2 regions of the Chromobacterium haemolyticum genome follow, and region 1 is predicted to be linked to the other one. Evidence: predicted binding sites of a transcription regulator. Region 1 holds the regulator's gene; the other holds the start of a gene.

Region 1 (4,379 bases):
GGCGCGGCGCTTGAGCGCCTGGTTCATCAATTCGAAACCTTTGCGGGCATCGGCCAGCAAGGCCTGACCGAACAAGGGCAGCAAGAGGCCGCTGAAAGTTTCGTCGTGATGCAGTCGGGTGCCGCCGTTTTCCAGCGCTTCCAGACGGAAACTGTGGCGGCCGTCCAGCAGGCCGGGCAGCAGCGCTCGCCCCAGCCACGCCAGTTCGTCCGCCGTTTGCAAGACCTCCAGCCGCGGGCGGAAGGTCAGTCGCGGCCGGCCGGGCGGATGGATGCTGACCACCAGCCGGGAGCCTGTCTGCTGGCGACCGTGCAGGCCGACGATGAAGGGGTTCCACTCCGGATAGGCGGCCCAGTCGCACAGCACGCGCCAGACCGCGGACGGTGCGGCGTTTATGTCGATCTGGGTGGCGATGCTGCGCGTTTGCATGCTTAGTCCTCGTCGGCGGGAAAGTCGTCGTCGTCGACGCCGCTGAGCACCTTGCCGATCACCGACATCGGGAAGCCGCGTCCGGCCAGAAAGCGGATCTGGCGCGCGCGCTCCTGCGGCGTGTCCGGCATGCGGCCGAACTTCTTCCGCCATTGCGCCTGGGCGGCGGCCAGGTCGTCGCGGCCTTGCAAGGCGTCGCGGATCAGCTCGGCGTCCACGCCGCGCTGGCGCATTTCCTGTTGCAGCCGGCGGCTGCCGTAGCGCTGGCCCTTGCTGTCGGCGAACTGCTGGGCGAAGCGCTGATCGGACTGCCAGCTGCGTTCGGCCAGATCGTCCAGCAGCGCGGTCAGTTGTTCCGGGCTTTCCGCAAACGGAGCGAGCCGCCGCTCCAGCTCCCGCCGCGTGTATTCGCGGCGGGACAGGAGGTCGACGGCTCGCGCCCTCAGGCTTTTTTCCATTCGGGAAATCAGGCGTCGAGCGCGTCGTCCGCGAACTCTTCGTCCGGCTGGCCTTCGGTGATTTCCACTTTGATGCCCACTGCGTCGCGGATCTTGCGTTCCACTTCGGCGGCGATTTCCGGGTTGGACTTCAGCCACTCGCGGGTGTTGTCCTTGCCCTGGCCGATCTTCTGGCCGTTGTAGGCGTACCAGGCGCCGGACTTGTCGATGAAGCCGTGCTTGACGCCCAGCTCGATGATTTCGCCCTGGCGGGAGATGCCCTCGCCGTACAGGATTTCGAAATCAGCCTGGCGGAACGGCGGCGACACCTTGTTCTTCACCACTTTGACGCGGGTGTCGTTGCCGATCACTTCCTCGCCCTTCTTGATGCCGCCGGTGCGGCGGATGTCCAGGCGCACGGAGGCGTAGAACTTCAGCGCGTTGCCGCCGGTGGTGGTTTCCGGGTTGCCGAACATCACGCCGATCTTCATGCGGATCTGGTTGATGAAGATCACCAGGGTGTTGGTGCGCTTGATGTTGCCGGTCAGCTTGCGCAGCGCCTGGCTCATCAGGCGGGCCTGCAGGCCCACGTGGCTGTCGCCCATCTCGCCTTCGATTTCAGCCTTGGGCACCAAGGCGGCCACCGAGTCGATCACGATCAGATCGACGCCGCTGGAGCGCACCAGCATGTCGCAGATTTCCAGCGCCTGCTCGCCGGTGTCCGGCTGCGAGATCAGCAGGTCGTCGACCTTGACGCCCAGCTTTTGCGCATATTGCGGGTCCAGCGCGTTTTCCGCGTCGATGTAGGCGCAGGTGCCGCCCAATTTTTGCATCTCGGCCACCGCTTGTAGACACAGGGTGGTTTTACCGGACGACTCCGGGCCGTAGATTTCCACGACGCGGCCGCGCGGCAGGCCGCCGACGCCAAGCGCCAAGTCCAGACTCAGCGAGCCAGTGGAGACCACCTGCAGGTTTTCGTTGATCTGGTTGTCGCTCATGCGCATGATCGAACCCTTGCCAAATTGCTTTTCAATCTGGGCAAGGGCCGCGGCCAACGCTTTGCTCTTGTCTTCGGATGCCATGCTGTCTCCAGTGTGGGGCGCTAAACGAAATGAATGGTCGGCCAGCGGCGGCAAGCGTCCTGTTGGCGGAAAAACCCGATGCCGGACAGGGGTTTGCGGGGCGCGGGCGGGGAAGGCCCGCCGCGCTTGCGTTTGCTGCGCCGATAGCCGAAAAGATGGCGTCGATTATCTCATAAAGCCTTGGCCAACGGCAGGGCCGCTTGCCGGCGATACCGTCCTTCGGGACGGGAAAGCGCGATCTCGCTTGAAAAAGTTGTGATTGCGACCACTTTTACAAGTGTCCACCCTGTGTACAATGAAGCCATCATGATGAACGAACGCGCGCAACACCTGCTCAAGGTCCTGATCGAACGCTATATCGTCGACGGCCAGCCGGTGGGGTCCAAGACCCTGTCGATGCTGCCCGGCGTCGAGCTGTCGTCCGCGTCCATCCGCAATGTGCTGGCGGAACTGGAGGCGATGGGGCTGATCGCGGCGCCGCACACCTCGGCCGGTCGGGTGCCCACCGCGCGCGGCTACCGCATGTTCGTCGACCGCCTGCTCACCATCCGGCCTTTGGAAGAGGCGGCGCTGCACGAGCTGGAGCTGAACCTGCAGCCGGACAGCCCGCAACGCATTGCCCAGTCGGCGTCCTCGCTGCTGTCGGAACTGACCCACTTCGCCGGCGTGATCGTCACGCCGCAGCGTTCCGACATCGCCTTCCGCCAGATCGAATTCCTGCGCCTGTCCGAGCGGCGGGTGCTGATGATCTTGGTGACGCTGGATGGGGACGTGCAGAACCATCTGCTGACCACCGAGCGCGACTACTCGCCGTCGGAACTGATAGAAGCCGGCAACTTCATCAATCAGCATTACGCCGGCCAGGGGCTGGATCGCATCGCCAGCCGGGTGGCGGACGAGTTGCGCCAGTTGCAAGGCGACATCGCCGAACTGATGTCGGCGGCGATCCGTCTGGGGCAAAGCTCGATGAGCGCCAGCAACGCGGCGGTGGTGGTGGCCGGCGGCAACCGGCTGCTGGAGGTGAACGACCTGTCCGACGATCTGTCGCGGCTGCGCCAGCTGTTCAATGTCTTCGAACGGAAGACCGAGCTGCTGAAGCTGCTGAACCAGGGGCGGGAAGCGCAGGGCGTGAACATTTTCATCGGCGAGGAGTCTGGCGTGGTGACGCTGGACGAATGCTCGGTCGTGACCGCACCTTACCGGATCAACGGCCAGGTGGTCGGCGCGCTGGGCGTGGTCGGTCCCACCCGGATGGCTTACGAGCGGGTGATCCCTATCGTCGACATTACCGCGCGCTTGGTGTCCAGCGCCTTGTCGTTCCGGGCCTAAGAACCTGTTTACGATCTGCTGCGTTTCGGAGGTACGTACAGCGTTGAAAACACCCTCAAAATGCTCATGTACCACGAGTACATCCCGCTTTTTCGGTTGTTTTCGCCTTGTCTCGCTCTTGCTCGCGAGATCGTAAAAAGGCTCTAAAGCTAGGAGCCGGCCGTTCGGCGGTTTTGGCCGCCGCCGCAAGGCCTGCGGCTTTTAGTTTTCGCGCCGCGCTTTTCTTAAAGGAGCGCGGCTAAGTCAAAAACGCATATTCAGAAACCAGCCCATGAAATCTCTGCTTAAACTGGCCCCGTTGGCGGCTCTGTTCTCCTTCCAGTTGGCACAGGCCGACGCGGCTTTCCTGGCGCGTCCGGACGTTCAGCGCTACATCGACGAGCAGGTGGCAGGCGGCCAGTTCAACCGCCCGGAGCTGGAGGCTGTGTTCGCCAACGTCGAACTCAAGCCCAACATCATCAAGATACTGGATAAGCCGTCCACTTCGCGGCCCTGGTATCAGTTCCGCAATTCCACGGTGGGAGAAAAGACCATCGCAGACGGCGTGGCGTTCTGGCGCGCCAACGCGGCCGCGCTGACGCGGGCCGAGCAGCAATACGGCGTGGCGCCCGAGCTCATCGTCGCCATCCTGGGCGTGGAGTCCCATTACGGCCGCAACACCGGATCCTTCCGCCTGGTGGACGCCTTGTCCACCATAGGCTTCGATTATCCGCGCCGCGCGGACTTCTTCCGCAAGGAGTTGACCGAATTCCTGCTGCTGGCCAAGGAGGAGGGCAAGGACCCGCTGACGCTGAAGGGCTCTTACGCCGGGGCGATGGGCTGGCCGCAGTTCATGCCGTCCAGCTTCCGAAAATGGGCTGTGGATTTCGACGGCAGCGGTCACCGCGACATCTGGAGCGATCCGGACGACGTGATCGGCAGCGTGGCCAATTACTTCCAGCGCCACGGCTGGCGCCACGGCGACGACGTAATCCTGCCGGCCAGCGTCCAGCCGGGGCCACAGATCGATCAGCTGATCGCCGACAAGTTCAATCTGCATTACACCGTGGGCGAGCTGAAGAAAATGGGCGTGACGCCGCAGTCGCCGGTGGCCGACGACGTG
Region 2 (4,379 bases), 990 kb from region 1:
GGGCAAGAGCGTGCTGCTGGCTGCCGGCGACACCTTCCGCGCCGCGGCGCGCGAACAGCTGATGGCCTGGGGCGAGCGCAACAACGTCACCGTAATCGCCCAGCAAGGGGGCGACTCCGCCGCCGTTTGCTACGACGCGATTCAAGCCGCGGTCGCCCGCGGCATCGACATCGTGCTGGCAGACACCGCTGGCCGCCTGCCCACCCAACTGCACCTCATGGAAGAGATCAAGAAGGTAAAGCGGGTAATCCAAAAGGCTTTGCCGGACGCGCCGCATGAAATCATCCTGGTTCTGGACGCCAATATCGGCCAGAACGCCATCACTCAGGTCAAGACTTTTGACGACGCCCTCGGCCTGACCGGGCTAATCTTGAGCAAGCTGGACGGCACCGCCAAGGGCGGCGTAATCGCGGCCATCGCCAAACAACGCCCCGTTCCGCTGCGCTTTATCGGTGTAGGCGAAAGCATAGACGACCTGCGGCCGTTCAAGACCAAGGACTACATCGACGCGCTGTTCGACTGAACGCATCAGCCATTGCAAGCTCTCACTCTTGCCGTCACCAGCTAACGCGGGAACAGAATAATGATCCAGTTCGACCAGGTCACCAAACGCTACCCAGGTGGCAACGAAGCTCTGAAAAACCTGTCTTTCAACATTGATACCGGTGAGATGGTCTTTCTCGCCGGCCATTCCGGCGCCGGCAAATCCACCTTGCTCAAGCTCATCGCCGGCATAGAGCGCGCCACTGCGGGCGGCGTGGTGGTCAACGGCCAGAACCTGTCCAAGCTGCGCTCCAGCCAGATCCCCTATGTGCGCCAGCACATCGGCCTTGTCTTCCAGGACCACAAGATCCTGTTCGACCGCAGCGTGTTCGACAATGTGATGCTGCCCTTGGACATTATCGGCTTTGACCGCCGCGACGCCGCCAAGCGCGTGCGCGCAGCGCTGGACAAGGTTGGTTTGCTCGGCAAGGAAAAGAGCATGCCGATCCGCCTGTCAGGCGGCGAACAACAGCGCCTGTGCATCGCCCGAGCCGTGGTGCACCGCCCCAGCATCCTGCTGGCCGACGAACCCTCGGCCAATCTGGATCGCGCTTATGCGCTGGACATCATGGAATTGTTCAAATCCTTCCACCAGGTGGGCGTCACGGTGCTCATCTCCGCTCACGATGAAACCCTGATGGAAGACTACGGCCGCCGAATCATTCGCCTGCGGGAAGGACAATTTGCCGCATGAAACATTATCTCTATCTGAACTGGCAAAGCGCCAAACAAGCGCTGATCAAAATTTTGCGCCAACCTTTCGGCAGCTTTTTGACCTTGTTGATGCTGTCGCTGGCACTGGCCTTGCCACTCTCGCTTTATTTGACCGTCAGCAGCGTGCAGGACTGGGTGGGCCGCTTGAGCGCCACGCCGCAAATCACCTTGTTCATGGAGCAATCATCGGAAGAAGCGGATCTCGCCGCGGTCACTTCCACCTTAACCCATCACCCCAAGGTCAAGAGCTACAGCTTCGTCAGCAAGAACAAGGCGCTGGCGGACATGGAGAAACGCAACGGCCTGCCGGGTTTGGCCGATGGCCTGGACAGCAACCCACTGCCGGACGCCTTCGTCGTCACGCCTAAGGCGCTGGAGCCCCGCGAACTGGAGATGCTGCAAAAGGAACTGTCCGGCCTGCCCATGGTGGAACAAGCGCAGTTCGACGCAGACTGGGCAAAGCGCCTGTACGGCATGGTGGAAATGGGCAAGCATCTGACCTGGTTCATGGGCATCGCCTTGGGACTGGCGCTGGTGCTGGTGACCAATAACGCAATCCGCATGCAGATCCTGGCGCGGCAGGACGAAATCGAGGTCTCTAAATTGATAGGCGCGCCGGACAGTTTCATCCGCCGCCCTTTCATGTACCACGCGATGTGGCAAGGCATCCTGGCTGGCTTGGCCGCTTGGGCGCTGACAGGCTGGTTGACCTCGGTCGCCAACCCGGCTATTCGCGAATTCGCCCAGTTGTACGGCGAACGGGTGGAGCTGCGCAATCTGAGCCCGGTCGAACTGGCCGTCGCCGTCGCCGTCTCCGCCCTACTGGCGATGCTAGGCGCCCGCCTCGCTTCCGACCATCATCTACGCAAGATAGAACCCAAATGAAACGCGGCCGCTTGCCAGCGCATGTAAGCGGCGCAACAACTGTTAATCAGAGCAGACAACGTCGGCGCATCGGCTGCGTTACTATCGAGCCGATAGGAAAAATCATTGACGCTGGAACCTTTCATTGCTAGCACTCTCCATATACGAGTGCTAACATATCACTACCCAAGGAGGTAGTTATACAGATGACCACAACATTTGCTTTGCCCGTCCCGTCCACCAGCGGCAGCCTGGAGCAATACATCCAAGCTGTTAACAGCGTACCCATGCTGACGCCTGAGCAGGAAAACGAGCTTGCAACGCGCTTTCAGGAGCAAAACGACCTGGAAGCCGCGCGCCAGCTGGTGCTCTCGCACCTGCGCGTGGTGGTATCAATTTCCCGCGGCTACTCCGGTTACGGTTTGCCGCAAGCCGACTTGATTCAAGAAGGCAATATTGGCCTGATGAAGGCCGTCAAGCGCTTCGAACCCGATCGCGGCGTGCGCCTGTTCTCTTTTGCCGTGCACTGGATCAAGGCCGAGATTCACGAATTCATCCTGCGCAACTGGCGCTTGGTGCGCATTGCCACCACCAAGCCTCAGCGTAAGTTGTTCTTTAATTTGCGCAGCATGAAGAGCAGTTTCTCCGCGCTGTCGGAAAACGAGGCCCGCCAAATCGCAGCCGATCTAGGCGTCAAGCCGGAAGAAGTCCGCGAAATGGAAACCCGTATGAGCGGCCAGGACGTCGCCTTGCTGGCTGACGACAATGACGACGACGGCTACGCGCCGATCGACTGGCTGGCGGACCATCACAATGAGCCAACCCGCGAGCTTGAACGCCGCGCGTTCGACCATCTACAGACCGAAGGCCTGCAGCAGGCCTTGGCCACGCTGGACCCGCGCAGCCGCCGCATCGTTGAAGCGCGCTGGCTGGCCGACGACAGCGGCTCCACGCTGCATGAGCTGGCAGCCGAATTCGGCGTATCCGCTGAGCGTATCCGTCAGATTGAGGCCAAGGCACTGAGCAAGATGAAGACCGCGCTCAGTCAGGGCGTGGTGATCGAAGGCTAAATAAACCCTTCCCCGCTCAATAAAAAACCACAGGCCAAGGCCTGTGGTTTTTTTGTGTCCTATCCTCGAAGGGGCTTATTCGGGCATGGTCTGGTACTTGGCCGGCAACTTGGCGTAAGCTGCGCGAGCCACCACGCGCAGAGGTTCCCATTCCGCCCTATCGTCATCCAGGGTATTCAGGAACACACCGGCGTAAGTCGGAAAAGAGGCCAGCGTCGTCCGCAGGGTCTGCTCCGCCTTAGCTTGTTTTCCAGCCAACACCTCCAGCTGCGCGCGTTTCAACATCACTTCCGGATAGGGACGGAATGCGGTTAGCCGGTTCTCCAGCGCCAATTTACGCCCTAGTTGCTCCGGCCCCACTTTCAAGTAGTCATCCACGGTGTAAAGCGCGTGGTAGGCGAATAGCGGTTTGGTGTCGGCGATCTCGATCAGCCGCTCCATTCTCGCAGCATCGCGCTTAGCATCATTAGTCGGCGTATAAAGGCCCACCAGCTCCCAGAACATCGACAGACTACTGATTGACAGCCAACCCACCCAAACCAGCGCCGCGAACAATGGCAGACGCAGCGGCCAAGCCAGCTGACGATCACCCCGCGGCGCCATAGCGGCGAAGATCACCAGCATCGCCAGGAAGTAGTAATACCACAGCGGATACTCGAGCATGCTGTGCGTCAGGGTCACCGCCAAGCAGCCCAAGGCCAACACCCCTTCCAGGGTGGCGCGACGACCAAAGAACGGCCACAGCACCCAGACAAAGCCGCCGACGATCAGCAAAGTGGCCACGCCCCCCATCTCGGCCAGCAATTGCAGGATCAGGTTATGGGAGTTGGTAAACAAACCGCTGTTGAAACCGGATGCGGCAAATTGCGGCAGCGGCTGCAAACGCACACTCTCCGCGGCAAACTGCGACCAACCCACCCCCGTCAGCGGATGCGACTGGAAGCTCAGCCATGCTTTATGCATTTCAGCGAAGCGCCGCGACCCCATATCGTCGCCGTTCGCCGCCAAGCGGGCGAGACCGGAAGTGTTTTGCAAGTTTTCATGCGTCAGCCAGGAAATCAACTGATTGAACCAAGGCAGGGCGAACTGCATCGCCAACACTACCAGACAAGACAGCCACATCGCCCACAGCATCCGGCGTGATTCCGCACTGCCGATGCGCCAATGCCAGAGCGCCGCCAGCCCGGA

What was found. The regulator HrcA, encoded in region 1, represses chaperone genes, less so after heat shock. The targets are predictions, from matches to a motif close to ATTAGCACTCGNNNNNNNCGAGTGCTAAT.
Positions count from the first base shown of each region.
Region 2: a site for HrcA is predicted at 2,269-2,297, ahead of rpoH (RNA polymerase sigma factor RpoH). Genes of this name have one in related genera too.

Region 1 covers NZ_AP019312.1:1,396,721-1,401,099, forward strand. Annotated here, with positions in the region: gene GYH29_RS06540 (SRPBCC domain-containing protein) at 1-429, opposite strand, end outside; gene recX (recombination regulator RecX) at 432-887, opposite strand; gene recA (recombinase RecA) at 896-1,948, opposite strand; gene hrcA (heat-inducible transcriptional repressor HrcA) at 2,255-3,277, shown strand; gene mltB (lytic murein transglycosylase B) at 3,549-4,379, shown strand, end outside.
Region 2 covers NZ_AP019312.1:402,181-406,559, reverse strand. Annotated here, with positions in the region: gene ftsY (signal recognition particle-docking protein FtsY) at 1-523, shown strand, start outside; gene ftsE (cell division ATP-binding protein FtsE) at 584-1,237, shown strand; gene ftsX (permease-like cell division protein FtsX) at 1,234-2,142, shown strand; gene rpoH (RNA polymerase sigma factor RpoH) at 2,328-3,191, shown strand; gene GYH29_RS01830 (PglL family O-oligosaccharyltransferase) at 3,267-4,379, opposite strand, start outside.